3 regions of the Undibacterium sp. FW305-107 genome follow, and region 1 is predicted to be linked to each of the others. Evidence: predicted binding sites of a transcription regulator. Region 1 holds the regulator's gene; each other region holds the start of a gene.

Region 1 (10,459 bases):
TCCATCTATTTGCTGGCTGCTGCCATCAAGCAGGCAGGCAGTACAGATGGTGTCAAAGTACGTGAAGCACTGGAAAACCTGAATGAAAAAGTGGAAGGCGTGATCACCACCTACAACAAGCCTTTCACGCATGACGATCATGAAGCCATCAAGCCTGGCATGCCTGTCATGGGCCTGGCCAAAGCTGGTCAGATCGTCCAGGCTAAATAAGGCCGGGCAACCACACAAGTCCTTAGCTTAAACCAGCCCTTGGCTCAGCCGCCCGCGTGGCGCTGAGCTTGTTATTCAGACAGACAGCCGTAAGGTTCTCCAACAGTTTTGGAGAGCCTTGGCAGGCTGCATTCCACGGGTGAAACAAAATGGAAATATTACTTCAGCTCGTCTTCAGCGGCATCGCCCTGGGGATGATTTATGCTGTCATCGCGTTCGGCTATCAACTCACATTTGCCACTTCTGGCACCCTCAACTTTGGTCAGGGTGAAGCCCTGATGCTGGGTGCCCTGGTCGGCCTTAGTGTGGTCGGCAATGTGCACGGCGGCCCTTATATGAATTATTGGGTGATGATACCTATCGTCCTGCTCTTCGGTGGTTTGCAAGGCATGGTGGTGGAGTGGATAGGTGTACGTCCAGCCATCAAGATCAAATCAGAATTTGGCTGGATCATGTCCACCATCGCACTCGCCATCATCTTCAAAAACGTCGCAGAAAATATCTGGGGCAAGGATGACCTGACCTTCCCATCTCCATTGTCTGCCGCACCATTCCAGGTGCTTGGCGCAAATGTACAAGCCATGCAAGTCGTGGTGGTTCTTGGCGCACTGGCGATGATGCTGGCAGTTGAATTTTTTAACCGCAAATCGATTTACGGCAAGGCAGTGGTGGCAACCTCAAATGACAGGGATGCTGCTGGCCTCATGGGTATCAATACCAGCATGGTGATTACCTTCTCTTATGCCTTGTCATCTGCTACTGCTGCCTTCGCAGGCGTGCTGGTGGCACCATTGACACTGACAGGCGCCACCATGGGTTCGGCACTGGGCCTGAAAGCCTTTGCCGTTGCCATTATCGGTGGCCTGACTTCTGGCGTAGGTGCCATCGTTGGTGGCCTGATCCTGGGGATTGCTGAAACATTGACCGGTTTCTACATTTCCACTGGCTACAAGGAAGTACCGGGCCTGGTCTTGTTGCTGCTGGTGCTGGCCGTCAAACCTGCCGGTTTGTTTGGCAAAGCCGCCATCAAGAAAGTGTGAGGCAGGAACATGAATAAGCAGACTTTAGTTTTTTCCATCCTGGGTATAGCCGCACTGGCGTTAATGCCCCTGGTCGTACACAATCCTTATTACCTGCATCTGGCAGAAACCATACTGATTTACGCTATCCTCCTGTTTGGTCTGGACATCGTGGTTGGTTACACCGGCCAGGTCTCACTCGGTCATGCCGGTTTGTTTGGTATAGGCTCGTATACAACGGGCGTGCTGGTGTTCAAGCTCGGCATGTCGGTGTTTGTCGCCATCCCCTGCAGTATCGCCGTCACTGCCGTATTTGGTGCCTTGCTGGCCCTGCCCGCACTGCGCGTGACCGGCCCCTACCTGGCCATGGTAACTCTGGCCTTTGGTACCATCATCCAGATCCTCATCAATGAAATGAGTTTCCTGACTGAAGGGCCGATGGGTATCAAGCTTACCAAGCCTGTGATCTTTGGACAAAAACTGGGCGAGGTAGGTTTTTTCTATGTTGTTGCCATCATGCTGGTGCTGTCATTGATTGTGGTTCACCGCATCTTGCGTTCTCACTATGGCAGGGCTTTCCAAGCCTTGCGTGACAGCCCGATTGCTTCTGACTGCATGGGTGTGTCAGTCTACAAGTACAAGGTTATTGCCTTCGTCATCAGTGCTGCGCTGGCTGGCCTGGCAGGCAGCCTGTATGCGTATTCGGAAGAATATATCTCGCCGAATACCTACAACTTTGAACTAACCATCATGTTCCTGCTGGCAGTCATCATGGGCGGGCGCAAGACCCGCACAGGTTCACTGCTGGGTGCCCTGATCGTCGTCATGCTGCCGTCACTGCTTGCCGATATAGAACTGTTCCGCAAGATCGCTACCGTGGCTGCCGTGATAGCCGTAGTTGCCGGTGGCGTAGCCATTGCCAAACAACGCAAGACAGCCAGGGAACTTATCGTGCCAGTTGGCGCGACTGTCGCCATGGCCTTGTTCTCGTACAAGCTGGAAAACATTACCGACTGGCGTCTGACCATCTTTGGTTTGATGACCTTGTTTGTCGTGTACTACCTGCAAGATGGTATCGTCGGCTTCGTCAACAGCTTGCTGGGTAAGGGTCAGCAGCATCTCATCATCAATGCAGAAAGCGCCGAGACCAATGCTGGCAATGCCATCGTCAATGCCAGTGATGCCCGCATGGGTGTCCTGCTGACAGGCAGAAAAATTCTCATGCAATTCGGTGGCTTGAAAGCACTGAACCAGGTTGATCTGCAAATTAACAAAGGTACGGTGCATGGTTTGATCGGTCCTAACGGTTCCGGTAAAAGTACCATGATGAATGTGCTGACCGGTATTTATCAGCCTACTGACGGTGTAGTGGAATTTGCCGGTAAAGTCATCTCCGGCAGCACGCCTTCGGCAATTGCCCTGGGTGGTGTGGCGCGCACTTTCCAGAACGTGCAGTTGTTTGGCGAGATGACGGCGACAGAAAATATCCTGGTTGGCTTGCACAGTACCTTCCGCAGTAATGTGGGTGACGCCATGCTGCATACACCACGCTATCTGCGCGAAGAACGGCTGGCGAGAGAACGTGCTGCCAGCATCCTGCAATTTGTTGGCCTGGCTGACCTGGCCAATGAGGAAGCGCGCAATCTGCCCTACGGCAAACAACGCCTGCTGGAGATAGGCCGCGCACTGGGTCTCAATCCGCAATTGTTGCTGCTGGATGAGCCTGCTGCTGGTTTGACTGCACCTGACATCAAAGACCTGATCGCCATCATCCGCAAGATACGCGAACACGGTATCACCATCATCCTCATCGAGCACCATATGGATGTGGTCATGTCGATTTGCGATACTGTGACTGTACTGGATTTCGGTCAGAAAATTGCAGAAGGTAAACCGGCAGCCGTACAGGCCGACCCCAAAGTGATTGAAGCCTATCTGGGTGGCAGCGTAGCTGATGCCACTGAAGTCGCAGCTGCATAAGGAGAGAGCAATGTTAACTATTTCAAATCTGCATGCAGCCTATGGCAAGGTCGAAGTCTTGCATGGCATTTCCATGGAAGTGCCCAAGGGTAAAGTTGTCACCCTTATCGGTTCCAACGGTGCTGGCAAGACCACCACCATGCGCGCGATTTCCGGCATGCTCAAGCCGCGCGAAGGCACGGTCACGCTGGCGGGCAAGGATGTCACTGGCCTTGATTCCCACAAGATCGCCAGGGCAGGCCTGGCACATTCGCCAGAAGGCAGGCGTGTGTTTGCCACCATGTCGGTGACAGACAATCTCTTGCTCGGTGCCTTCCCGCGTTTCACCCGTAGCCGGCCACGTGGCGATATAGAAAGTGATCTGCAAAAAGCCATGGAATTGTTCCCGCGCTTGAAAGAACGCAAGAACCAGCTGGCTGGTACTTTGTCTGGCGGTGAGCAACAGATGCTGGCGATGGCAAGGGCTGTCATGCTCAATCCCGATGTGGTTTTGCTGGACGAGCCATCAATGGGCCTGGCACCTATCCTGGTCGATGAAGTTTTCCGCATCATCGTGCGTTTGAAAGAGCAGGGCACGACCATGCTGCTGGTGGAGCAATTTGCGGCAGCGGCACTGGCAGTGGCTGACTATGGTTATGTGCTGGAAAATGGCAGGATATCCGTGCATGGTGCGGCGGCCAGTTTGCAGAATGATCCGGCAGTCAAGGCGGCTTATTTGGGTGGTGGTGCGCAGCACTGATAGTATTGCCTACGCAAGTTTATGCACGTTCAGGGAATGGGGAGCTTGCTCCCCATTTTTATTTTTTTCGCAATGCTGGCAGGGCTGTGATATTTTCTTGATTCATTTTAAGAAAACCAAGCATTCCCATGCACATCAATTCCTTTTCTTCGCACATCCGTCATATCGTTCTGGCTTCCATCACACTCTTTTGTGCTTCCACGATGGCGGCACCTGTTCTGCAAGAACACAGCATAAAAATCGATGGCAAGCAAAGGCGCTATTATCATTTATCTGATCCGGCTGCGACAACACATGGCCATCCTGTATTGCTGGTCAGCGGTTCAGGATGCGATGATTTTGCAGTTCGTTTGCCCATGTTTTTTGAACGCTATCCCGGAACGGTAAATGTCTATTACCTGGAAAAACCTGGCGTTGCCAAAAATGCCGATGGCAGCAAGTGCTCCGCAGAATTCCAGGCGGAAGATAAGCTCGATCAACGATTGTCAGATCATTTGAAGTTCTTGGCGCTGCAGCCTGAGCTTCAAAAAATGCCTGTACGCTCTATTGCAGTCTTGGGCTTTTCTGAAGGCGGAGCTGTCGCTCCTTATATTGCCAGGGACAGTAATAAAATAGGCTGGCTGGCGACCGCAGGAAGTGGTGGTTTGCCGCAGAGTGAAGAATTTTTGATCTTTGCAGACCACGGCGTGGAACCTTATGCCAATCCATTTTCACGCGATTATTTTTTGCATGTGTATGCTGAGATCAGGAAAGATGACAAGAATCTCAGGAAAGAGTTCTTTGGACATCCTTATGCGTATTGGTCTGGACATCTGTTTTCTGATCCTTTGATTGTGTACGCAAGCCTGGATATTCCAATGGTGGCAGCAATGGGTGAGAAGGATGAGAGTGTGCCGATAGAATCAGGACATGCCTTGCGGGATTACTTTTTGAAGCATCCGGAAAAAGATTTTCAGTTCGTGGAATTTCCAGGTGCCAGTCATGGTTTGAAGACTGCGAGGAGGAATGGGGCGCAGGAGTTTATTGCGGGGTTGGCTGGATGGTTTAAGGGGGATAAGAAGGCGTTTGAGTTGAAGTGATTGCAGATATGCATAACAGGCTGCTCAGCCTTGGATTTTATGGCAATCTTATTCACGTCATTCCTGCGTAGGCAGGAATCTAGCGGCGTTCGTGGTATGCCGTGTTGTTTGTTGAATATTGCACTTTGACTAAAGCGATTGCCCTTCGTAGAACCAAGCCGGGTCTCGGCCCGGCAGCCGAAATTCTTTCTTTGCGTCGCCAAAGAAAGAATTCAAAGAAATGCGACCCAGCGTCGTCGCCCCTGCGGGGTGCCCGTTTGTGCAGTACAAAAAATGGGAAATGCCCGAAACTCGCTACACTCAAACACGGGCATTTCTTGATCCATTTTCTGTACTGCACAAACGGCGTCGACACATGGGAACTGCAGAAAGTCAAAAACAACCCCAAAGTCAAAATCAACGTCAATACGACCTTGATCTAATTTTTAGATATACGATTGATCAAACTCTGATCAGTCAGTCTTTCAACTCAAGCTTCCAAATACCGCAAAGGATGCGCATGAGCAGGCCAGGCTTCAGCAAAGAATCCTGTCACTTGTTCCGTCGTCACTTCAGCCAATGTCGCAGGTGACCAGCGTGGTGTATTGTCTTTGTCTACCACCAGGGCTCGCACACCTTCCAGCACTTCGCCATGCTTGAAGCAATGACGTACCATGTTTCTTTCCATGCGCAGGCAGGCCGATACTGTCATGCCTTTACTGCGGCGCAGTTGTTCCAGTGTGACTGACATCAGTAGTGGTGAACGCTTTTGCATGGTGGCCAGGGTCTGCTGGGCGAAGTCGCTGTTGTCTTGTTGTAGTTTTTCACAGATCGCAGTAACGCTATCGCCTGCGAAAATGTCGTTGATGATGGCGTGTTGTGCAGCCAGTTTGCTGGTGTCCGGTTTTGCCTGGTCTGCAAAAGTCGCAGCAAAATCGCGTATTACCAGATGCAAGTCTGTGGCCGTACTTTCACTGAGCAAATTCATCAGTGCAGGTATTTCAGTTGTGGGAATATAGACATCCGCCAGCCCTGCATAAATGGCATCCGCAGCGGTGATGATTTCACCAGTCAATCCCAGGTAAGTACCAATTTCACCATCAGTACGCGACAGGAAATAACCGCCGCCCACATCAGGGAAAAGACCAATATTCACTTCCGGCATCGCCATCTTGGTACGCTCCGTGACGATGCGCAAACGACAGTCTTCACCTGCTTGCGCAATACCCATGCCACCACCCATGACCACGCCATTCATCAGCGCGATATAGGGTTTTGGATAGAAATGAATTAAATGGTTTAAGGCATATTCTTCAGTGAAAAAATCTTCCAGCAAGGCTGAGTCACCTTTGGGTGTGGCTGTACCCACATCATAGAAAAAACGGATATCACCACCAGCACAAAATGCCTTCTCGCTGCTGCTATGGATAAACACCGCACGCACATTCTGATCATCCTGCCAGGCCAGCAAGGTCGTCGTCAGCGCTCTTACCATATCGAGAGACAGCGAGTTCAATGCTTTGGGTCTGTCGAGGGTGATGTAGCCTATATTGTTCTTGACGGAGGTAAGTACAAATTCGCTCATGGTGGTTGACTATGCAGGGTAGGGGATGAAGCTGCTATTTTAACTTTGTCAGGCTTGGTCGTCACGGGGTGTCTATGCTTATGAGGAAATAGCGTAAGGACTGCATGCTCGTTGCTGTTGGGTTTGACTTTGGGTTTGACTTTGGGTTTGATGTTGCTGTTGTTTTTGACGTTAGCAGTTCCCATGTGTCGACGCCGTTTGTGCTGTACAGAAAATGGATTAAGAAGGACCGCTGTTTGAGCGAAGCGAGTTTCGGGCCTTCCCATTTTTTGTACAGCACAAACGGGAACCCCCCCTTCAGGGGGCGACGACGCCTGGGTCGCCTTTCTTTGAATACGTTCTTTGGCGACGCAAAGAAAGTATTTCGGCTGCCGGGCCGAGACCCGGCTTGTATCCACGGAGGGTAAACGTTTTAGTCAAAGTGCCACTTGCAACAAGAGCCACGGCATATAACGAACGCCGCTGGATTCCAGCTAAAAGCACGCTGGAATGACGGTTATTATGTGTACGGATTGTCGCAGAGTAATTCAGCGAATGATGATGTAAATTATCAACATCAAAACCATTCGCCCAACAAAAAGGACGCTTTCTAGCGTCCTTGTTTTGGATGTCCACAACCCTGTTCGGGTAAGGACTGGGGTCTTATGAAGCCGATGCCGGATCAGGTATGTGCTTGATGGCGTCGTGCTGATGGTCTTGCATTTTATCTTTATGCTTGATGACCTGGCGATCCAGTTTGTCTACCAGTGCATCAATGGCCGCATACAGATCATGCGCCAGACTTTCAACGTGGATATCTTTACCGCTGATATGCAAATTAATGTCGGCTTTGTGTCGTTTTTCCTTTTCCCGGAGCTTGTCCACCGTCAGGATGACGGCGATATCAATGACCTGGTCGAAATGCCGCCTGATACGTTCTAGTTTGGTATGTACATATTCACGAATTGCAGGAGTTACTTCGACGTGGTGTCCACTGATGGTGAGATTCATACTGTGCTCCTATAGTGATGTTACTTGCTGTAACGATAAGCTCCTGGCATTTATTTGCCTTGAGCTAAATCATATATAGCAATTCAAACCGTGATTACAAGGACTGCTTACAAAGATTTACGCAAACTCACTGGGGGGATTTTGAGGGCTTCACGGTATTTGGCAACTGTCCGTCGGGCAATTACCATGCCCTGTTCACCCAGCATGTCTGCAATTTTGCTATCAGAGAGTGGGCTTTTCTGGTCTTCTGCTCCTATCAGCTGCTTGATGAGTGCACGTATCGCGGTGGAAGATGCTTCACCCCCTGTTTCCGTCGCGACATGGCTGCCGAAAAAGTACTTCAACTCAAACATGCCATGTGGGGTCAACATGTATTTTTGGGTTGTTACACGTGAGATAGTGCTCTCGTGTAATCCTAGTGTATCAGCAATTTCGCGCAAAACAAGGGGGCGCATGGCAACAGCACCGTGCGTGAAAAAATTGCGTTGCCTTTCGACTATCGCTTGTGCAACGCGCAATATGGTCTCGAAGCGTTGCCGCATATTCTTGATGAGCCAGCGTGCTTCCTGTAGTTGCGCACCCATGCCTGCCTCGCCGCGATTTTGCTTCATGATGTTGGCATACATACTGCTTACCCGCAGCCTGGGCATGACATCCTGATTCAGCATGACTTGCCAGCCGTTACCGGATTTTCTGACGATGACGTCTGGTACAACATAGTCAGATTCATCGGCAGCAAAAGCGATGCCGGGTCTGGGTTTGCACATACGGATGACCGTTTGTGCATCGCGCAAATCTTCGTCATCACAGTCGAGTATTTTCTTGAGTTTTGTGAAATCTCTTTGCGCAAATAAACTCAGTTGCGTTTCAACAATTTGCAACGCCAGCCTGCGCGTGACAAAAGCAATCTTGGGCAAGCGCCTGATTTGCAGTGCCAGGCATTCTGAAGGGCTGCGCGCACCAACACCGGCAGGGTCAAAGCTCTGCAGCATGTTCAGGGCAAAAGCCAGTTCTTCTGGTTCTACGAACAATTCCAGTGGCAAACTGGCATGTATTTCATCCAAGGTTTCAGTCAGGTAACCGTTGCTGTCAAGCGCATCTATCATCAGCTCGACCAGGGCTCGGTCACGCGGCTCGCGCAGGTTCAGGCGCATCTGTTCCAGCAGGTGTTCACGCAGGGTGACATGGGCTGCGCCCAGTTGTGGGCGGCCATCTTCATCATCGCCAGACTTGCTGCCATGCTGCACGTCATCAAAACCCCAGTCTTCTTCACTGGAGGTGGTGCTGTCATTGCTGATGACGGTTTCAGCATCAGCCGCCGCAGGTTCTGCAGACTTGTCGCTGTCGTCTCTTGCTGCGGGTGCTTCCATGCCAGCATCGGCAGAGGTGCTGCTGGTATTGATGGCACCGTCTGCCAGCAGGCGCACGGCGTGATCGAGCGGATCATCGACGCGTTCCAGCATGGGGTTATCGGTCAGCAGCGTCTCCAGCTCCTGATGCAATTCCAAAGTCGATAACTGCAATAATCGTATTGATTGCTGCAATTGCGGCGTCAGGGCCAGATGTTGTGAGGTACGTAGTTGCAGGCTTTGTTTCATGATGATTCCCGTCACATCCGGAAGTGTTCTCCGAGATAAACGCGACGTACAGATTCATTTTGTATGATGTCGTCAGGCTTGCCACTGGCAAGTACCGCACCCTGGTTGATGATATAGGCGTGATCGCAGATGCCCAGGGTCTCGCGCACATTATGGTCGGTGATCAGCACACCGATGCCGCGTTCCTTGAGGAAGCGCACAATGCGTTGAATTTCGATGACGGCAATCGGGTCAACGCCGGCAAAGGGTTCATCCAGCAAGACAAAGCGTGGGTTGGTCGCCAGCGCGCGGGCAATTTCGACACGACGGCGTTCACCACCTGAGAGTGATAGTGCTTGGCTTTCACGTATCTTTTCTATCTGCAAATCTGCCAGCAGGGCATTGAGCCTTTGCTCAATTTTCTTGGCACCGAGATATTTGCCTTCACTGTCTTTTTGCAATTCGAGTACGGCGCGGATATTGTCTTCCACCGTCAGTTTACGGAATACCGAAGCTTCCTGGGGCAGGTAAGACAGACCCAGTACTGCACGCTCATGGATAGGCAGTTGCGAGATATTCACGTCATCAATCGTGATATCCCCGGCGTCGGAAGGCACCAGGCCCACGATCATGTAAAACGAGGTGGTCTTGCCTGCGCCATTCGGCCCCAGCAAACCCACTACCTCGCCACTTTTCAATAGCAGGGAAACATCGCGCACCACCTGGCGCGCGCCATAGCGCTTTTGCAGGCCCTTGACGAGCAAGGTGCTGCTGGACTGTGCTGTCATCTTAATTAGCCTGTTTTTCTGGTTTTGGTTGCAAGATGATTTTCAGGCTGCCAGAGCCATCCACATGCTGGCCACTGGTCGAATTGGTGCCGATGAAAAAGTCATTTTTGCTGTCGTAAGACAGGTATTCGCCTTCCTGTTCCTGGGTGACCCGTTTACCTTCCAGGTAGCGCACCTTGGCCTTGGAAATGAACTTGACGATTTCTGTACTCTGATTGTATTCAGCGCGGTCAGCCTCACCATCCACCCACAGGTCCGGGCCGCCATCACGTTTCTGGCGGAAGGTGACCTTGCGGTTGCTGCCACCGGTGAGGACGACGAACTGGTCACCATTAGGCGCTTCAGTAACCACGGCATTTTCTGCCTTGACGTTGAGTGTGCCACGTACCAAAGAGACACCCTTGGACAATCTGCGCACACTGGTCTTGCCATCACTCTCGCCGTAACCGGCTTCGATGATGGTCTCTTTATTACTGTCGGCTTTTTCTGCATGGGCAGAAACGCAGGCCAGGC
Region 2 (10,459 bases), on a different contig from region 1:
TGAGCGCAATAGTGATAGCAATAGCGCTCAGGACATCAGAATAGGATGAGCTGAAGGGCCGCCAGGCACCGGCATACGCCGTAGCTTAACGACCCGGAATAATTCGAATAATGGAAATGTCGCAGATGGAAACAGCAGGCAGCGCAATCGCGTGCACGACAGCAGATGCGGCATTAGTTGCGCATAAGTTCGTGCTCAGCAGGGGATGAGTAATTGCGTGCATGGAAAAACTATAACCAATCCCGGGAATATTGGCAAGTAACTTTAAAAAAGAGCGGCAGGGCAGGTCGGGAATCCTGGCCCTGTCCGCTCACAAGCCTTGCAAAAAAACGGCCCGGCTGGTCAGAGGGATCAGGGTTTCTTTTCTTCGCGTCTTTCCACGATGATTTTTGGTGCAGCAGGTATTTCTTTCACTGCATACCCTTCAGGGACGGCAAATAAATTCGCCGCCGGTTCAGTGCGTTTCAAATTATTCAGCTTGTAATTCCATTCACCTGTACGTGGGTCCGTCTGTTTTGCATAGACGGTCATTTGCAGTTCTGGTGAATACCAGCTTTCTGAAGTGACGGTAATCGGATTTTTATTGCCGACTTCACCAGCAGGGATTTGGTAGGAGCGCATTTTTCCTTCTGCGCGTACCCCATCAATATCACGGCTACCCAAGTCTTTGGTATTGCCTTTGGCTGTCCAGCGATTGTCTACGAATGCCATCGACATGGGACTCAGGGCCATGAGGCTGGTGAAATTGCCTGACGTAGAACTCAGACTGGTATGCAGTGCGGGCATGTCGCTGGCGTTGCCAGCACGGATGACTCTGACCTGAACTTCTTCGCGCACATCTTTGTTGCCTTCTGCCTTGTCGCCGCTGGTTTTGCGTTCTATACGCTTGACGATGACTTCGTCACCATTGCGCTGGGTTTCTACGCTGACTGTTTTGCCTTCCTGTTTCAGCTTGTCCAGCTTTTCTTTGGCGGCATCAAGCTTCTCTCTGGCACTCGCCATTTTTTCATCCAGGTCTTTACCCATATGCATTTTTGTTGCTGTCTTTTTTTCTGGCATGAGTATGTAGCGCAGGTTTTCAACCGGATCAACGATGACGATGTGCTGAACATTGCCCTTGCTATCGCGCATCTCCTGACGGGTGCGGCCAGCTGCATCCCTGTAGTTCAGGCTGGTGGTTTTGTTGCTGATCTGGTTGCCATCGGCCAGGGTCTGGGTTTTCTCGGTGACAATTTCTGCGCTGTATGGCGCATTTTTTATTGACCGGATACTGTGCATGCCTTGCATGCTAACAAATGCCTGACTCATGGCGTCAGACACGATTTTGTTGATGTTTTTTGAGTCGGGTATGTCTGCCAGTGCCAGCATTGGTGGCATAGGTGACATTGAGGGCATCGGTGGCATGGGCGGCAGCGGTGGTACTGCAGGCACTTGTATGATTTCCACGTGGCGACGCACAGGTTTTTCTTCGGCTGGGTTTGCAGTGTCACCGTCTGTATTATTGGCATGTGCCATTGCCCAGGCAGAGCTTAACAATATGAAGAGTGGCAGTTTGGTTTTCATGATGCGTCCTTTTCTGTGTGTCATTTTTGTCTTTCTATGCTGCTTTGTTATTGAGTAGCTTATTGCTTATTTCAGGAGTCGCATGGCTAATGGCTCACCATCGGCAGCGACCAGCATTTGTGCCTGCACCATGTCACCGGCTATTTCCGGAGATACTGGCATGCCCAGGCTGGCGAGCCAGGCAGCCGGGACTTCTGCTTCCAGCATGCTTGGCGTTTCGTTATTGAGGCGCTCCAGCGGTACCAGGGCGACGAAAGGAGGAAGCTCTGTAGTTGAAACAGTGGTACTGTCCGGCGTCAATTGATGCTGCGATACTGGAAACACGACCGTCAGCATGACCAGACCAAGGCTGCCACCCAGTGTCAACAAACCTGCCAGCCACGGGCGCAGGCGTTTGCTGCGTGCCTGCTTTTTATCCTTGGCCTGTTGTTTGGCAAAAGCTTGCAATAAAGTCTGCTCTATAGCCATTGGCGTATTCAGCTCCTGCAAATCTTTGCGCAAAAGGCTGAACTGCTGATCCAGCAAGGCATCTCCATTGCTGGCGTCCTGTGGGGTATTCATAAGGTCTTTCATCTTTGTGTTCCGGTTTTTGTCGCTGCGTCGGGTCGCCAGCCCAGTCTTTCGCTGTATTGCAGTATCGCTGCCCGCGCCCGTGACAGGCGAGAGCGAACTGTTCCTATATCTATGTCGCAAATCACGGCTATCTCTGCGTACGACAGTTCCTGCAATTCATACAAAATAATCACGTCACGATAATGAGGGCGCAGTACCGAGACTGCCTGCCGCACATGTTCAGTCATTTGCTGATGGAAGATGACATCCGCCGGTTCTGTCGTTTCACTCATCAAGACTTCTTCTCCATCTTCTTCGCTATAACCTGGTAATGGCTGGCGGCGGCGTTCTGCCTGGTCCTGTTTCAGCAATAAATTCCTTGCTACACCAAACAGAAAATTCTGCAAACTGCCCAGGCCCGCGTCATAACGGTAAGACTTGCTCAGCAATCCCATGAAAACATCCTGCACCACGTCCGCTGCCAGTGCACTCTGACCGCAACGCATCAGGGCATAGCGGTAGATAGGTCCCTGGTGGCGCTGGTACAGACGTTGAAATGCAGCAACATCACCGTCGCGCATTTGTGTCAGCAAGCTGGAATCTGTCTCTTGGTTATCCACGTTTATTTGTTGGCTGTTTTAAGGTATTACTCCCAGGGGCATCAAAAGTTCCAAATATTTTCGCGCTATCTGCATTTATATGAAATGCACTAACTTGGTGAGGTCTTGCCTTTGTTTGGTGCGCATTCCGGTAATCCAGGTTATTTGCCCTTGGTTCGAAACTTGCTGTGTTGCTTTTTATAATGTTTTTAGAGGGCTGGCCTGTCACCTTAGTGGACTTGCTTGTTATTTTGTAAATGGCGATAAATAATAAGTTTGGTGATAGTGCAGACAATAAGCGAAAGAAGATATGGATCTGACACCTAGAGAAAAAGATAAGTTGCTGATTTTTACCGCTGCCTTGCTGGCAGAAAGACGCAAGGCGCGCGGCCTGAAGCTGAATTACCCGGAAGCAGTCGCCCTGATCACCGCCGCCATCATGGAAGGTGCACGCGATGGCAGGACGGTGGCTGAACTGATGTCGGAAGGTGCGCAAATACTCAGCCGTGCCGATGTCATGGAAGGTGTGCCGGAAATGATTCCTGATATCCAGGTCGAAGCGACTTTTCCGGACGGCAGCAAGCTGGTTACCGTTCACAACCCCATTCCTTAGGAGAAAACCATGATACCAGGCGAAATCCTGATAGAGGATGGGGACATAGAACTGAATGTGGGTCGTGCAGTCGTCAGCATTCCTGTGGCCAATAGCGGTGACAGGCCGATACAGGTGGGCTCACATTTTCATTTTTTTGAAACCAATCCGTCCCTGCAATTTGACCGTCAACAGGCCTACGGCATGCGCCTTAATATTGCTGCTGGCACGGCTATACGTTTTGAACCGGGGCAGCAGCGTAGCGTAGAACTGGTGGCCCTGGCGGGTGATAGGAAAGTCTATGGTTTCAGCGGTAAAGTCATGGGGGCGCTATGAAAATTTCACGTCATGCCTATGCTGAAATGTTCGGGCCAACTACGGGTGACCGCATCCGTCTGGCAGATACCAATCTATTCATAGAAATCGAGAAAGACTTTGCCATCTATGGTGAAGAGGTGAAATTTGGTGGTGGCAAGGTGATACGCGATGGCATGGGCCAGTCGCAAAGGCCGCATGCAGAAGTCATGGATACGGTCATCACCAATGCGGTCATTATTGATCACTGGGGTATCGTCAAAGCAGACATTGGCATTAAAAATGGTTTGATTGCCTGCATAGGCAAGGCTGGCAATCCTGACATACAGTCCGGCGTTGACATGGCAATTGGCGGCGCGACCGAGATCATTGCCGGTGAGGGCAAGATCGTGACCGCTGGTGGCATCGATTCGCATATCCACTTCATTTGTCCGCAGCAGATTGAAGAAGCATTGATGAGCGGCGTTACCACCATGCTGGGTGGCGGCACCGGCCCGGCAACCGGGACGGCGGCAACCACCTGTACTCCTGGCCCCTGGCATTTGCATTCCATGCTGATGGCGGCAGATGCTTTTCCCATGAACCTGGGTTTTATGGGCAAGGGCAATGTCAGCCTGCCTTTACCGCTGGAAGAGCAGATCAGAGCAGGTGCCATAGGCTTGAAGCTGCATGAAGACTGGGGCACGACACCACAAGCCATCGATAATTGCCTGACCGTGGCAGACAATATGGATGTGCAGGTAGCCATCCATAGCGATACTCTGAATGAAGGTGGCTTCCTGGAGCACACCCTGGCGGCATTCAAGGACAGGACTATCCACACCTTCCACACCGAAGGTGCGGGTGGTGGTCATGCGCCGGATATTATTGCGGCGGTGGGTGAAGCGAACGTACTTCCATCTTCTACCAATCCTACCCGGCCTTATACCGTCAATACCCTGGATGAGCATCTCGACATGCTCATGGTCTGCCACCATCTTGACCCAGCAATTGCCGAAGACATTGCCTTTGCCGAATCACGCATACGGCGCGAAACCATAGCGGCTGAAGATATCCTGCATGATATTGGCGCCATCTCGATGATGTCTTCCGATTCTCAGGCCATGGGCCGTGTCGGCGAAGTCATCATGCGTACCTGGCAAACGGCAGACAAGATGAAGCAACAGCGTGGCTCGCTGGCAGAAGACAATGCACGTCACGATAACTTTCGCGTCAAACGCTATATTGCCAAATACACGATCAATCCGGCGCTGACCCATGGCATTGCCCATGCAGTAGGCTCGCTGGAAGTCGGCAAGATTGCTGACATCGTCTTGTGGAAGCCTGCTTTCTTTGGTGTTAAACCATCAATGATCATCAAGGGCGGCATGATCGCCGCAGCCCAGATGGGTGATCCGAATGCCTCGATACCGACACCACAGCCTGTGCATTACCGCATGATGTTTGGTGCCTTTGGTGGCGGGCTGAAAAAGTCGTTTACCTTTGTCTCTCAGGCAGGGCTGGATGCCGGTCTTGCAGAACAACTGAAGCTGAACAAGACCCTGATCGCTGTCAAGAATACGCGCCATGTTCGTAAGAAGGACATGATACACAATAGCCTGACGCCGAAAATGGAAGTCGATTCCGAAACTTATGAAGTCCGTGCCGATGGTGAACTGCTGGTATGTGAACCGGCAAAAATCCTGCCCATGGCCCAACGTTATTTCTTATTTTAAACAATGCTGACATTACAAACAAAGATAGAGACTGCCGACAGCATCGCCGGGCAACTGATTTTGCCGTATGAGTTACGTGAAAAAAGCCGTTTGCGCGCTACTCTGGCTAGTGGTGAAGATGTGGCCGTGTTCACCGTGCGCGGCACAGTCATGCGCCATGGTGACCTGATGCTGGGCAATGATGGTCGCGTAATTGAAGTCATTGCCGCTGCTGAGCCAACCTACAAAGTGGAATGTGATACCGCCTTTAACTTATTGCGCTGTGCCTTCCACCTTGGCAACCGGCATACCCAGGCGCAGGTCGGTGACGGTTTTTTGCGCATACGCAAAGACCCGGTGCTGAAGGAAATGCTGCAAGGGCTGGGCGCAGTCGTCACTGAAGAGCAGGCCAGTTTCGAGCCGGAATCAGGTGCTTATGGTGGTGGCCATCATCATGGCGGGGATGACGGGCATCCGCATAATCCACTGGCACCTATACCTTTGCGCCAGCGCATACACCGTCCTTCAGACAACAAGGCTTGAGCATGCAATCTGCGGCCTTACTCCATCTCCTGCAACTGGCCAGCCCGTCTTTGCCTATCGGCGCCTATAGCTATTCGCAAGGGATGGAAGCAGGGATAGAAAAAGGCTTGGTGCGCAATGAAGCCACAGCCAGGGAATGGATCATCAATTGCCTGCATGAGGTGGTGGCCCGTTTTGAGGCGCCGGTACTGTGGCGCTTGTTACAGGCTTTTGAGAGCAGGAACCTGACTGCTGTATCGCACTGGACCAGCTTGTTCATTGCCGCCAGGGACACGGCAGAATTTCGGGCGGAGAGCATACAAATGGGTTATTCGCTGGGCAAGCTGGTGAGCGACTTGAAGATTGCTGATGCTGAGCTACTGGCAATTTTACTGGCACAACACGAATTGCCTTTGCCCACGGCCATGGCTGCTGCTGCAGTTGCCTTGCAGGTGCCGCCGGAGTCAGTTTTGCTGGGCATGCTGTTTTCATGGGCAGAGAATCAGGTGCTGGTAGGCGTGAAATCCATCCCCTTGGGCCAGGTTTCAGGACAACGCTTGCTGCTATCGCTGCGACCCGAGCTGGAAAAAGCAGCAAGGCTGGCGCAAGAACTGGAAGACGATCAATTATCGAACTGGGCCCCAGGCTTGTCTTTGCTTTCCATGCAGCATGAGGTGCAGTACAGCCGTTTGTACAGATCATAAAAATTAAAAACAGGAAACGAATAGATGAACACCCAAAATTTAAGCTTGCCAGAACCAAATCCCTTACGCGTAGGCATAGGTGGCCCTGTCGGTTCCGGTAAAACTGCATTGTGCGAAATGCTATGCAAAAGCATGCGCGACCAGTATGAAATGGCAGTTATCACCAATGACATCTACACCAAGGAAGACATGGAAATCCTGCTACGTGCCGATGCCTTGCCTGCAGAACGATTGATGGGGGTGGAAACCGGTGGCTGCCCGCATACTGCCATACGTGAAGATGCATCCATCAACCTGGAAGCGATAGCACGCATGAGCGCAGACTTTCCTGATCTTGATTTGATTTTGGTGGAATCCGGTGGTGACAATCTGGCTGCGACCTTCAGCCCGGAACTGTCTGACCTGACCATCTACGTCATCGATGTGGCCGGTGGTGAAAAAATCCCGCGCAAGGGAGGTCCCGGAATCACCCGCTCTGATCTGCTGATCATCAATAAAACCGATCTGGCACCGCACGTGGGTGCCAATCTCGACATCATGGCACAAGATGCCAAGCGTATGCGTGGCGAACGCCCCTTTGTATTTACCAATTTGCGTACTGGTGACGGGCTGGAAGCAGTCGTCAGTTTCATTCGCCAGCAAGGCATGCTGGATGAAGTCAAAAACTAATTTTCAATCTGGAGATCAATATGAAACTGAATAAATTGCGCTGTCTGTATGTGGTTGCGGCCCTGGGCTGCGCCATGATTTCATTGCCAGCCTTGGCGCATGATAGTGTGCTGCATTCTATGAATGCTTTGCAGGACGGTTTTCTCCATCCATTCACTGGATTTGACCATATGCTGGCCATGCTGGCCATAGGTATCTGGGCGGCGCAACAAAAACATGCACGAGCCTGGCTGATACCGACCAGTTTTCCCTTGATGATGGTCGTTGGCGGTACACTGGCCCTTGCCGGAATAGCCTTGCCGGGCGTGGAGCACGGTATTGCAGCCTCGGTGCTTATCCTTGGTTTGTTGATCAGTTTTGCGGTCAAGCTGCCTGTTAGTGCGGGAATGGCTTTAGTGTCCATATTTGCAGTGGCGCATGGCTATGCCCATGGGCAGGAAATGCCAGTGAATGAATCTGCCGTGTTGTATGGTGCCGGTTTCGTGCTGGCGACAGCACTGATTCATGCTGCGGGCTGGTTTGCCAGCAATGCGGCTCAAAAAATGCTGACCAGTACATTGCCACGGTATGCAGGAGTGATGATCACTTTGGCAGGTGCTTTTTTCCTTTCAGCACTTGCTTGATACCCAATAATAGTTAATTAAATTTCATCTGCCAGGCAAGGAGAGACGTTTCTCCTTGCTTGCTGCGCCTTGCTGGCTCCGGCTTACCCTTGTCGCACAGTAATAATCGACTGTGCCGATTTCGTCTTTCAAAATGCATACAAACATCAAGACTGGGCCTCTTTGCGGGCTTACACTTTGTCATGTTCGAATCTGGCAGCGCGTGAAATAAGTTTGCAAATAGCTTATATTTACTGTGATCGATTTCTTCGCGATTTGTCAGCATCAGGTTCTTTGATTGATTTTCAAAAATTGACCGGTTTTATCCGGAGACAAGGCAAATATCATGTGGCAAGGCGTCATTCCCGCAGTTACAACAAAATTCAACCAGGACGATACGCTGGACTTCAAGGAAATGGAGCGCTGTTTCCGTTATTTGATGGATGCCGGTTGTGACGGTCTGATCGCTTGTGGTTCTTTGGGTGAAGGCCCTTTGTTATCCCATGCCGAACGTATCGATGTGCTGAAATTGACGAAAGAAGTAACAGGTAACAAGCCTGCCATTTTGACCGTCGCCGAGGCAGCCACACGTGATGCCTGTGCCCTGGCAGAAAAAGCCGCCAAAGCTGGCGCTGATGGCTTGATGGTTGTTCCAAGCACCATCTATCACACCAATCATCGTGAGACTGTAGCAACCCTGCGCAGCATCGCCGCTGCCGGTGATTTACCTGTCATGATTTACTCCAACCGTCTGGCTTATCGCGTTGATGTGACGACGGACATGCTGGAAGAACTGGCTGATGATGCCCGTTTTGTAGCAGTAAAAGAATCTTCCGACGATATCCGTCGCACTACAGAAATCATTAACCGCCTGGGTAGCCGTTATGACTTGTTCACTGGTGTAGATAACCTAGCTTTTGAAGCCTTGACTGCTGGTGCAACTGGCTGGGTAGCTGGCCTGGTTGTGGCATTCCCGCATGAGACAGTCGCCATTTACCGTCTCATCAAGGCTGGCCGTTATAACGAGGCGCTGGATATCTACCGCTGGTTCCGTCCTTTGCTGGACCTGGATGTGTCCACTTATCTGGTGCAAAACATCAAATTGGTAGAAACACTGGCTATTGATTCCAATGACCGCGTGCGCGCCCCGCGTCTGCCGCTGGAAGGTGCTCTGCGCACCCGTGTTGAGCAAGTGGTCAGCGCTTCCCTCGCCAATCGTCCGGTTTTGCCAACGTTTAACTGATCGTTTGTTTTAGTGAATGTGATGGCGCAGGAAGCATGCCTATGAAGACAACAGTGTGTGTCATTGGTGCTGGCATAGTCGGCACTACCTGCGCCTTGAAAATGCAGGAAGAGGGCTATCAGGTCAGTTTGATTGATGCGGCTTCTCCCGGTTGTGGGGTCACCGCTGTAGGTATGGGACATCTGGTTGCTCTGGATGAAAGCGAGCAGGAGCTGGACTTGTGCCTGCTTTCTTTGCGCATGTGGAAAGACTTCTTCACTGAATTTCCTGGCATAGGAGAAGTCAGCCAGTGTGGCACCTTATGGGTGGCAGAGAACGAAGACCAGCTTTCGGAGGCGCATCATCGTGCGCAAGCAATGAATGCGCGGCTATGGCGTGCAGAAGCCTTGACTGGTGAACAGGTGCAAAAACTGGAACCTGCTTTACGCCCTGGTCTTGCTGGTGGTGTCAGAGTCTTTGGCGACAGTGTGGTGTACCCACCCAAGCTGGCGCATTTCATGGCTCAGCTTTTGGTCAAGCGTGGTGGCAATGTAATTCTGGGCAAGCGAGTTGCGCAGCTAGCGGCAAACCAGTTGATTTTTGCTGATGGCAGCAAGCTGACTGCAGATATCATCATCGTCGCTGCAGGCCTCGAAGTAGCTAAACTCTTGCCTGAAATTGCCGTGTTTGGCCGCAAAGGTCATCTGGCGATTACTGATCGTTACCCTGGTCGTCTTTCACATCAGATTGTCAGCATGAATTATGGACAGGCCGCAGTCTCAGCCGATGCACTGGCCGTGGCTGCCAATGTGCAACCACGTAGTAACGGACAATGGCTGATCGGTTCTTGCAGACAGGATCAGCAGACAGATAATGGCCTGGATCCCAAGGCTCTGGGAGCAGTATTGCAATCTGCCATGACGCTATTACCTTGCTTGGCCGACATGCAAATCATACGCGCCTGGGCAGGCATGCGTCCGGCATCACCTGATGGTCATCCCATTATCGGGCCTCATCCTGAACTGGCTGGCGTCTGGCTGGCAGCTGGGCATGAAGGCCTGGGTGTGACGACGGCCATGGCGACAGCAAAAATGCTGGCAGATCAGATTGCCGGACGGGCAGGAGAAATAGATTATCAACATTATTCGCCTGAACGTTTTTTCCTTGCGCAGGAGCTGAAATATGCGTGAACACGATCCGGGCAAAGAAGTAATTGCAAAAATCTGGATTAATGGCTCTCCCTTTGAGGCGACGACGGACATGAGTGTGGCTGCGGCCCTGATGCGGTATGACAATATGCAGACACGTCAGTCGGTTTCTGGCCAGCCGCGCTTTGCTGTTTGCGGCATGGGCGTGTGCCAGGAATGCCGGGTACGTATCAATGGTCAGCCGCATAAACTGGCTTGCCAGGAATACTGTCGCTCA
Region 3 (10,459 bases), 130 kb from region 1:
TGAAATGCAAAAGCTGGGTGGTACTTGTGCGTTTATCGATGCTGAGCATGCGCTGGACGTTGGTTACGCTCAAAAACTGGGTGTGAATCTGTCTGATTTGCTGATTTCACAGCCTGATACAGGTGAGCAGGCACTGGAAATTACCGATGCGCTGGTGCGTTCAGGCAGTGTTGACCTGGTGGTTATTGACTCGGTCGCAGCTTTGACGCCACGTGCCGAGATTGAGGGCGACATGGGTGATTCCCTGCCTGGTCTGCAAGCACGTCTGATGTCTCAGGCTTTGCGTAAGCTGACAGGCAGTATCAAACGTACCAATACCCTGGTGATTTTTATTAACCAGATCCGTATGAAGATTGGCGTCATGTTTGGTAGCCCTGAGACGACGACAGGCGGTAATGCACTGAAGTTTTATGCTTCCGTACGTCTGGATATCCGCCGCACCGGTTCTATCAAGTCTGGTGATGAAGTGGTGGGTAATGAAACCAAGGTCAAGGTTGTCAAGAACAAGGTGGCACCGCCATTTAAAGAAGCGCACTTTGACATCATGTATGGCGAAGGCACTTCACGCGAAGGTGAGATTCTGGATCTGGCAGCCGACGCCAAGATCATAGAAAAAGCAGGCGCATGGTATAGCTATAACGGTGAGCGTATTGGCCAGGGTAAGGACAATGCACGTACTTATCTGAAAGAGCGTCCTGAACTGTCATTTGAAATTGAAAACAAAGTGCGTGAACATCTGGGCGTACCTTTGCTGATGCCATCAGCGGCGACGGCTGAGTAAGTTGAAACACTGAGTTGAAACACTGAGTTGAGGCACTAAGTTGTAGCACCAAGCTGCGACACTGTCAGCACCATAGTTTTGTATCATGCCGGTTGGTAGCTGCCAACCGGCATTTTTTGCTTTTAAAGTATGAAAAAACCTGCCATTAGTCTGAAAGCCCGTGCCCTGCGTTACTTATCCATGCGTGAGCATAGCCGCATGGAGCTGGAACGCAAGCTGGCACGCTATGTAGAAGAAGGCGACGACGTGGCTGCCGTGCTGGATTTTCTGGAGGCGGCCAAGTATTTGTCTGGCGAACGATTTTCTGAGTCGCTGGTGAACCGGCGGCAAGCTAGGTTTGGTAATAACCGTATTTTGGCGGAGCTGCAAAGCCATGGTCTGGATGCGCAGGATATAGAAAACGTCAAGGAAGACTTGAAAGAGTCTGAAGTAGAGAGAGCGGTTCAGGTCTTGCACAGGAAATTCCGGCATGCGCCGCAAGACCATCAGGAAAAAATGAAGCAGGCAGCGTTTTTGCAGCAGAGGGGGTTTTCAAGCCGGGCAACGCAGGCGGCGATGCGGGTGCCGCGGGATGAGGATGATGAATAATGTTTAAAATTCCAACATCCTCATCATTTCAATCATGTTGCCCCAGCGCAGGCTGGCCTCCGCGGCGTTGTTTAATTTTGTCTGTTCTTGACCCATGTTTGTTTTTGATCTGGTTGCGTGGACTTAAAAATCTTCAATAAGATCGCGGCAGATTTTGCTCTAAAAGTGTTAACACGATGGATTCCTGCCTGAGCAGGAATGACGGAGTGAGGGGATATCCTTGCTATTGAAGCTTAGATGTCGGGTTGGTAAGTTGTTGTCTGATGAGTCCAGACCTGACCTGCAAAGCGAAAACTTCGACCCGAACTTTGAAACAGGTGCCAGTTTGCGATTTGAATGAGCGCGGCTTTCAAGTACATATCGATATTGTAAGGAAAGGCATTTGCCTGATAATCGCCCCGTTTTCTTCTGCCAAACAACAAAAAACTTAATTTTCTGCTTAGATTTCTGCATAAGCATACTCAGAAAACTGCTTAAATTGTAGTCAAATGATGAGTTCGCGGCTGGTCTGTGCTAAACTCTGCTGGTTTTTTTGCAGGGCCGCAGGAGCGGCTGTTATCGTAGAAGCTGCGGTAACGACACGCAATTGTGGCTATTTATTGAGTATTTTGGTTTAGCCGCCAGCAGGCATGATGCCCTTATCTTCGTCAATCAACCGACGCGCCCTGAAGCATACGCGTACTATCCAGATCGAAGCGTTCGCGCGCGATGATGGATTGTGGGATCTTGACGCCCGTATCACTGACTATAAGCCCCGCGATATCACCCTCGCATCTGGCGTGCGCCCCAATGGCAGCGCGCTGCATGACCTCAGCCTGCGCATTACCATCGATTTGCAATTGACCATCGTTGATGTAGAAGCGTCTTCTGATGCAGTCCCTTATCCAGGTTACTGCGAAGTTATCACCCCTGATTACAAGAAACTCATCGGCCTGAATTTACTCAGGCAATTTCGCCAGGGCGTGAAAGAACGCATGTCTGGTGTGCATGGTTGCACCCATTTGACCGAAATGGCGCAAATCCTGCCGACGGCGGCAGTCCAGGCTTTTGCCGGGGATGTGATTGATACTCGCGACGGCGCGACTGACCGTGGCCAGCAGGCTCAACAACCTTTTCAACTTGATCGCTGTCACGCCCTTCGTACTGATGGGCCGGCGGTTGTTCAATATTACCCGCGTTGGGCAAAAGCATCGCCTGACGTGAAATCACCCAGCTAGTTTGTTTGTTTAATTATTTATACCTCAGTGTCTGAAGGGAAGTCGTATGAAAATTCATGAGTATCAGGGTAAAGAAATCCTCCGCAAATTCGGAGTGACAGTACCACGCGGTATTCCATGCCTGTCTGTTGACGAAGCTGTCAAAGCGGCTGAAACGCTGGGCGGACCAGTCTGGGTTGTCAAAGCACAGATACACGCCGGTGGCCGTGGCAAGGGTGGTGGCGTGAAAGTCGCTAAATCCCTGGAACAAGTGCGTGAATACGCTGACGCGATTCTGGGCATGCAACTGGTCACGCATCAGACCAGTACTGAAGGTCAAAAGGTTCGTCGCCTGTTGATCGAAGAAGGCGCGGACATCAAAAAAGAACTGTATGTCAGTATGGTCACTGACCGTATCAGCCAGCGCGTGGTCTTGATGGCCTCCAGCGAAGGCGGTATGGATATTGAAGAAGTAGCAGAAAAACATCCAGAACTGATTCACAACCTGGCAATCGATCCGACTGCTGGCTTGCAAGATGCTGAAGCGGATGACATTTCCCGCAAAATCGGTGTGCCAGAAGGCTCTATCGCTGACGCGCGTGTACAGTTGCAAGGTTTGTACAAAGCCTTCATGGAAACTGACTGCTCCCTGGCTGAGATCAATCCTTTGATCCTGACTGGCTCCGGCAAGGTTATTGCACTGGATGCGAAATTCAACTTCGACGCGAATGCATTGTTCCGTCAACCAGAAATCGTGGCTTACCGCGATCTGGATGAGGAAGATCCGGCTGAAATCGAAGCGTCCAAATTTGACCTGGCTTACATCTCCCTCGACGGCAATATCGGTTGCCTGGTCAACGGTGCTGGTCTGGCGATGGCAACGATGGATACCATCAAACTGTTCGGCGGCGAACCAGCCAACTTCCTCGACGTAGGTGGTGGCGCGACGGCAGAAAAAGTGACAGAAGCCTTCAAGATCATGTTGAAAAACCCAGGCCTGAAAGCCATCCTGGTCAACATTTTCGGCGGCATCATGCGTTGTGACGTGATCGCTGAAGGCGTGATCACTGCATCCAAGGCAGTTTCCCTGCAAGTACCACTGGTTGTGCGTATGAAGGGTACTAACGAAGACATCGGCAAGAAGATGCTGGCTGACTCTGGCCTGCCTATCATCGCGGCTGACACGATGGAAGAAGCAGCACAGAAGGTTGTTGCAGCTGCTGCAGCTCAAGCTTAATAATCGCAAGGAACAGATATGTCCATCCTGATCAATAAAGACACTAAAGTCATCACCCAAGGTATCACTGGCAAAACTGGCCAGTTCCATACTCGCATGTGCCGCGATTACGCAAACGGTAAAAACTGTTTCGTCGCTGGCGTGAACCCGAAAAAAGCTGGCGAAGATTTCGAAGGCATCCCGATTTTTGCTAACGTGACAGAAGCTAAAGCTGCTACTGGCGCGACAGTTTCCGTTATCTATGTTCCACCAGCAGGCGCAGCCGCTGCCATCTGGGAAGCCGTAGAAGCTGACCTGGACCTGGCAATTTGCATCACTGAAGGCATCCCTGTCCGTGACATGATGATGTTGAAAGACCGCATGGCTAAAGCCGGCAGCAAAACAAAATTGCTCGGCCCTAACTGCCCAGGTCTGATTACACCAGACGAAATCAAGATCGGTATCATGCCAGGCCATATCCACCGTAAAGGTCGTATCGGCGTGGTGTCCCGTTCCGGTACTCTGACTTATGAAGCAGTGGGTCAACTGACTGCGCTGGGTCTGGGTCAGTCTTCTGCTGTTGGTATTGGTGGCGACCCTATCAATGGTCTGAAACACATCGACATCATGAAGATGTTCAATGATGATCCAGATACTGATGCTGTCATCATGATCGGTGAAATCGGTGGCCCTGATGAAGCGAATGCTTCTTACTGGGTACGCGACAACATGAAGAAGCCGGTTGTTGGCTTCATCGCCGGTGTGACTGCGCCTCCGGGCAAGCGCATGGGCCATGCAGGCGCGCTGATCTCTGGTGGTGCTGATACGGCACAAGCCAAGCTCGACATCATGGAAGAATGCGGCATCAAGGCCACTAAAAACCCGTCAGAAATGGCGCGTTTGTTGAAAGCCATGCTGTAAGTTAAGCGCTGTAAAGCTGCTTAGCAAGAAAAAGAGTCGCAAATTTTGCGACTCTTTTTTATTTATGCCTGGGTTTCTTGTGGATATCCGTGCAAATAGATTTCCTTAATGTTAAGCTTAAACATACGTAGCCATTGGCTATTAAATTGTGTATGTTTGGCTTAACTGATTATTTAGCTTATTGTGTAAATAATTTGTGAAGGGCCAGGTCAGAGAACAAATTTAAAAAATATAGGTAGAGACAGAAGAAGAGGATTTACGCAAAATTATCAGGCAACTCCCAAGCGGCAGTATTTTTAAAATACGGTCGCGCAGTCGCATAGTCGCACCAAAGGCGGGTTTGCAAAGTAAGACTGGTTGTTTTGCTTAAGCTCTCATTAAGATAATCCGAATATAAGATAACTTCAAAATCTTATCTAATTAATATAAATTTATTCACTCCAGGATTTATCCCAGCGTTTATTGATGCCATACCAGCGCGTATTAACATTTGCTGCCCTATCTGATACGGGCTTAGTCAGGTCGCACAACGAAGATGCCATCATCGTTTGTGCCGACTATGGCTGTGCGGTCCTGGCTGATGGCATGGGGGGATATAACGCGGGCGAAGTCGCCAGCGCCATGACCGCCCAAATCATCGCTGAATATTTATGTAGCAAGATGGATGCCATCTGGTTTCCATCCATGGGGCCAAGGCCATTGGCGATGGCGCGCTGGATCACCGAGTCGGTCGAGCTGGCTAATCGCAACGTCTTGTATACGGCGCAAACCAATCCAGAATGCGCAGGCATGGGTACCACGGTGGTGGTGGCATGTTGTTTGCAAGATAAGCTCCTGCTGGCGCACGTCGGGGATTCCCGTGCTTATCGCTATCGCTCAGGCGTATTGACACGCCTGACGCAGGATCATTCCGTGCTGCAGGAGCAAATTAATGCCGGACTGGTTACTGAAGAAGAAGCACGTTATTCTTCTATTAAGAATCTGATTACCAGGGCGGTCGGTACACTGGCTGAGGTGCACACGGAGTTGCATACGCACCATACTGAAGAAGAAGATTTGTATCTGATGTGCTCAGATGGATTGACCGATATGCTTGGGCATGATGAAATCCAATCCTTGATCAGACAGTACGAGTCTGACCTTGACCGTTGTGCCGAAGCGCTGATCGATGGTGCCAAGGACAGGGGGGGGCTGGATAATATTTCAGTTGTCCTGTTCCGCCTGGTCAACGAAGAAAACAAGTCCTGGCTGCAAAGAACATTTACCCGGTAGGTCGGGGGTTATGAATTGATGAGAGATTTATGGCGAAAATTATCGTCACCTTTAATGGTTTGGTTCAGCAAGAAATCACTATCAGTAAATCACGCCTCACGGTAGGTCGGCGCCCTAGTAATGATATTGTCATCGATCACCTGACGGTCAGCGGTCAGCATGCCGCGATAGATACCTCTTCCAATGGTTCTTTTGTACTTGATCTTGGTAGCACTAACGGCACCATGGTGAATGCACAGCCTGTCAAAAAACACCTGTTGCAGCATGATGATGTCATCGACATCGGTAAATACAAACTGCGGTTTCAGGTAGAAGAGTCAGGCAAGCAGACTTTTGTACCTGAGCCAGGCCAGGTGCAACCGGCTTCTGTCGATAAGCCCAGGGCCAAGATCAAGGTCATGACCGGCCCTAATTCAGGTAAGGAACTCAACCTGATCAAGGCTGTTACAACAATAGGCAGCCCTGGCACCCAGGTTATTGCTATTACCCAGCAGGGCAAGGACTATGTCATCGCCCAGGTAGAAGGCAGTGCATCGGCCACAGTCAATACCCAGTCCATCAAGGACAAACCACACACCCTCAAGCATGCAGACATGATAGAGCTGGCAGGGACAAAAATGGCCGTGATTTTCTATTAATCAGATGCTATATCCCTGATCCCTGCCAGCGTTTATGCGGCAGGGATAGCTCAAGTCTCACGACCTGATTTTCCGCGCTACTATTTTCTGAGCAGTAATTATTGTCAGCCCTGTCCAAGTGCATTTGCGTGCACACGTGTGCAACGTAGTTCTGGCGCCAAGAAATATTCTTTTCAAATTTGTATCAAGTCTTGAAACAATTTTTTACATGACTGACAGACTTGTCAGTCGTCTTTGTGATCTGACACAAACATTGACAAATATTAGCATGGATAAAATGTCAACTATTGACGCATTTCGTCACTTCTTGTCCGATGATTCATGAAACTTACGATTTCCGCATAAGAAAATGCGTAGTTGCCCAGTAAACAAAAACTGGCACGGTGATTGCTACATGTGAAGCGTAGTTCCTGATTTCAACTTTTTCCTGGAGTTCATAATGAAAGCTATCCCTAAACAGCTGCAACGCGGCTTTACACTGATCGAATTGATGATTGTTGTTGCAATTATCGGTATCTTGGCTGCGATCGCAATCCCTCAGTATTCTGATTACACATCCCGTACTCGTGCTGCTGGCGCGATTGCAGAGTTGGACAGCTTGAAATCTGCCATGTCTATCTGCTTCCAAAACGAAGGTGCATGGACTAACTGTACAACAATGGGCTCTAATGCTATCCCTACTGTAGTTACTTCCAAGTTCCTGACAACAGCTGCTCCTGCTATCACTGCTGGTACTGGCGTTATCACTCAAGCTGCAACTGGCGCTACAACCAGTGCTGGCGTAGCCCTGGGTGCAGTATTGACACCATCTACATTGTCTGGTCAGGCAAATATGCTGTGGACAACATCCAGCACAATCTGCGATCCAGTTCGTGGTCTGAAAAGCGGTCAAGGCGGTTGCCCATAATCACATCAGTGATTTCAAAAAAGCCCGGTTTGCCGGGCTTTTTTGTTTATGAATGGATGTGAAATTATATTTAAATGGTCGTGCTGCTTACATCGATCGAATTGAGACGACCACTAGCTTGTAACGCTAAGGCCTCTTTTCAGTATGCCAACGATATAGCCGTTCATTAAGGTAATGCCTTCAATGTCTGGTGGAATTTTCTATCCAGCCATTTCCCATAGGGTAATAAAATTGAGAGATGGCAGTAGTTTTCTCTGCGAGCAGGGAAAGTGATGTGTCAGGCGCTCAAAGTTGGTTGAATTTTGTAGGTCAACAAGATGCCGATTGCATCAAAAAAATGATGCTCTTGATTGGCAGTATCGCCGACTGTTGACCACTTCTGAAATAAAGAATGCCGTTCAGCAGTTATTTTTGTTTTTGTTAAATCACTACTGGCATAGATCTTGCATTTTTTTTGCTTTAGGATCCCATGTTATTTTTTTATAGGAGTTGTTCATGAAAGCTATGCCCCAAAAGTTGCAACGCGGCTTCACATTGATCGAATTGATGATTGTTGTTGCAATTATCGGTATCTTGGCTGCGATCGCTATTCCCCAGTATTCTGATTACACATCCCGTACGCGTGCGGCTGGTGCGATTGCAGAGCTGGACAGCCTGAAATCTGCAATGGCTATTTGCTTCCAAACCACAGGTACATGGACTGGCTGCACAACAATGGGCTCTAATGCTATCCCTACTGTAGTTACTTCCAAATTCCTGACAACAGCTGCTCCTGTTATCACTGCTGGTACTGGCGTTATCACTCAAGCTGCAACGGGTGCTACAACCAGTGCTGGCGTAGCCCTGGGTGCCATACTGACACCATCTACATTGTCCGGTCAGGCAAATATGCTGTGGACAACATCCAGCACAATTTGCGATCCAGTTCGCGGTCTGAAAAGTGGTCAAGGCGGTTGCCCATAATCACATCAGTGATTTTTAAAAAAGCCCGGAGCGAAGTGACCTCCGGGCTTTTTTTATGAATGGATGTGAAATTATATTTAAATAGTCGCACTGCTTACACTGATCGAATTGAGACGACCATTAGCTTGTAACGCTAAGGTCTCTTTTCAGTATGCCAACGATATTGGCGTTAATTAAGTAATGCCTTCAATGCCTGGTAGAATTTTTTACCAGGCCATTTTTCATAGCGCAACGAGTTTGAGTTACTGCGAAGTCACCGTAGCAACGATGGCAGTTTTCCTCTGTGAGCAAGGGACAAGTGCTGCGCCCAGCGTTCTAAGCTGGTTGATTCTTGCATTTCAATAAAAAAGTGATTAGCATTATCAAACAGATGTCGCTAATTAGCAGCATCGCCAGCTGTTTACCAATCCTGAACTGAAGAAACCATTCAGCAATTTTATTTTTGCTGTTATTTCAAGTCATTGCTGGCATAAATTCTGCATATTTTTTCGTTGTAGTACCTCATGTTAATTTTTTTTTAGGAGTTTCTCATGAAAACTATACCTCAAAAGTTGCAACGCGGCTTTACACTGATCGAATTGATGATTGTTGTTGCAATTATCGGTATCTTGGCTGCGATCGCTATTCCTCAGTATTCTGATTACACATCCCGTACGCGTGCAGCTGGCGCGATTGCAGAGCTGGACAGCCTGAAATCTGCCATGTCTATCTGCTTCCAAAACGAAGGTGCATGGACTAACTGTACAACAATGGGCTCTAATGCTATCCCTACTGTAGTTACTTCCAAGTTCCTGACAACAGCTGCTCCTGCTATCACTGCTGGTACTGGCGTTATCACTCAAGCTGCAACGGGTGCTACAACCAGTGCTGGTGTAGCTCTGGGTGCCGTACTGACACCATCTACATTGTCTGGTCAGGCAAATATGCTGTGGACAACATCAGGCACAATCTGCGATCCAGTTCGCGGCTTGAAAAGCGGTCAAGGCGGTTGCCCATAATCACATCAGTGATTCTTAAAAAAGCCCGGGTTCAGTTCAAACTGACCCGGGCTTTTTTTAATATAATTTTGCTTCTTTTGCATTGAGAATTCAAGTTGCCCACTAGATATGTTGTCAGGGTATGATAAGCAAATGATCAAAGACAAAGAAGCAATATGAGATCCCAATTGAAAAAACTGGAAAAAGGATTCACCCTCATCGAGTTGATGATCGTTGTGGCTATTATTGGTATTCTGGCCTCGATTGCCTTGCCTCAGTACAGCGACTATACATCCCGTACCAGGGCAGCAGGCGCGATTGCCGAATTGCATAGCTTGAAGACAGCAATGTCACTCTGTTTTCAAACTGACGGGACGTGGACAGGTTGTACAAGCATGGGGAGCAATGGAATACCCACTGTTGTTACATCCAAATTTCTGACAGGGGCAGCTCCGGCTATCGCGGGTACGGGCGCTATTACTCAAGCGACTACGGGTGCGACAACCAGTGCAGGCACCGCTTTGTCTGTAACACTGACGCCGTCGACTTTGTCTGGTCAGGCGAATATGTTGTGGACTGCTTCTGGCACTATCTGTGATCCCGTCCGTGGCTTGAAAGCAGGCCAGGGCGGATGCTGATCAGTCTCTCATTTCACGGATAAGAGTGAACGCAAGAGTTCTGTGCTGAACCGTTTGCTATATGCGTTTATGGATACAGCGAAGAATTTGGCTCGAGGTTTTCGACACATCCGTATTGATTGAGGCAGGAAAATTCTGGTTTTAGTATCGCGATGAAGTTTTTGGTGTAGTCGTTCAGCAAAATAGCCTTAAATGGTCTTGTGCCAGGAAAATCCATGAGCTGCTTATCACACAATTATTCTTGTTTGACAGCTGCCTTGAACTACCTCAGTGTTCGTAAATGAAAAAACTCCAAAAGCTATTCATTAACCTTTGGAGTTCAATTTGTTTTTTTAATTTCAGGTAGTCTCGGCAGTGACCAT

What was found. Region 1 encodes sigma-54, which starts transcription at its own class of promoters, with help from an activator protein. Its sites were predicted from a motif close to TGGCANGNAANCTGCTTT; they were not measured.
Region 2: AC3WQT_RS13700 (urease subunit gamma) is a predicted target of sigma-54. The motif match lies at 2,887-2,904, and genes of this name have one in related genera.
Region 3: AC3WQT_RS17655 (pilin) is a predicted target of sigma-54. The motif match lies at 7,952-7,969, and genes of this name have one in related genera.

The regions. Positions count from the first base shown of each region.
Region 1 covers NZ_JBYTAV010000007.1:213,117-223,575, forward strand. The annotation lists gene AC3WQT_RS17030 (ABC transporter substrate-binding protein) at 1-210, shown strand, start outside; gene AC3WQT_RS17035 (branched-chain amino acid ABC transporter permease) at 360-1,250, shown strand; gene AC3WQT_RS17040 (branched-chain amino acid ABC transporter ATP-binding protein/permease) at 1,260-3,209, shown strand; gene AC3WQT_RS17045 (ABC transporter ATP-binding protein) at 3,220-3,948, shown strand; gene AC3WQT_RS17050 (alpha/beta hydrolase family protein) at 4,305-5,027, shown strand; gene AC3WQT_RS17055 (enoyl-CoA hydratase/isomerase family protein) at 5,497-6,591, opposite strand; gene hpf (ribosome hibernation-promoting factor, HPF/YfiA family) at 7,234-7,581, opposite strand; gene AC3WQT_RS17065 (RNA polymerase factor sigma-54) at 7,689-9,179, opposite strand; gene lptB (LPS export ABC transporter ATP-binding protein) at 9,191-9,946, opposite strand; gene lptA (lipopolysaccharide transport periplasmic protein LptA) at 9,948-10,459, opposite strand, start outside.
Region 2 covers NZ_JBYTAV010000005.1:424,690-435,148, reverse strand. The annotation lists gene AC3WQT_RS13715 (hypothetical protein) at 352-1,563, opposite strand; gene AC3WQT_RS13710 (hypothetical protein) at 1,630-2,124, opposite strand; gene AC3WQT_RS13705 (RNA polymerase sigma factor) at 2,133-2,735, opposite strand; gene AC3WQT_RS13700 (urease subunit gamma) at 3,025-3,327, shown strand; gene AC3WQT_RS13695 (urease subunit beta) at 3,337-3,642, shown strand; gene ureC (urease subunit alpha) at 3,639-5,336, shown strand; gene ureE (urease accessory protein UreE) at 5,340-5,858, shown strand; gene AC3WQT_RS13680 (urease accessory protein UreF) at 5,861-6,541, shown strand; gene ureG (urease accessory protein UreG) at 6,566-7,210, shown strand; gene AC3WQT_RS13670 (HupE/UreJ family protein) at 7,231-7,833, shown strand; gene AC3WQT_RS13665 (dihydrodipicolinate synthase family protein) at 8,159-9,055, shown strand; gene AC3WQT_RS13660 (NAD(P)/FAD-dependent oxidoreductase) at 9,097-10,224, shown strand; gene AC3WQT_RS13655 (2Fe-2S iron-sulfur cluster-binding protein) at 10,217-10,459, shown strand, end outside.
Region 3 covers NZ_JBYTAV010000007.1:344,868-355,326, forward strand. The annotation lists gene recA (recombinase RecA) at 1-781, shown strand, start outside; gene recX (recombination regulator RecX) at 911-1,369, shown strand; gene AC3WQT_RS17625 (DUF2889 domain-containing protein) at 2,002-2,586, shown strand; gene sucC (ADP-forming succinate--CoA ligase subunit beta) at 2,618-3,802, shown strand; gene sucD (succinate--CoA ligase subunit alpha) at 3,821-4,702, shown strand; gene AC3WQT_RS17640 (Stp1/IreP family PP2C-type Ser/Thr phosphatase) at 5,168-5,974, shown strand; gene AC3WQT_RS17645 (FHA domain-containing protein) at 6,004-6,612, shown strand; gene AC3WQT_RS17650 (pilin) at 7,052-7,519, shown strand; gene AC3WQT_RS17655 (pilin) at 8,015-8,482, shown strand; gene AC3WQT_RS17660 (pilin) at 9,013-9,480, shown strand; gene AC3WQT_RS17665 (pilin) at 9,636-10,097, shown strand.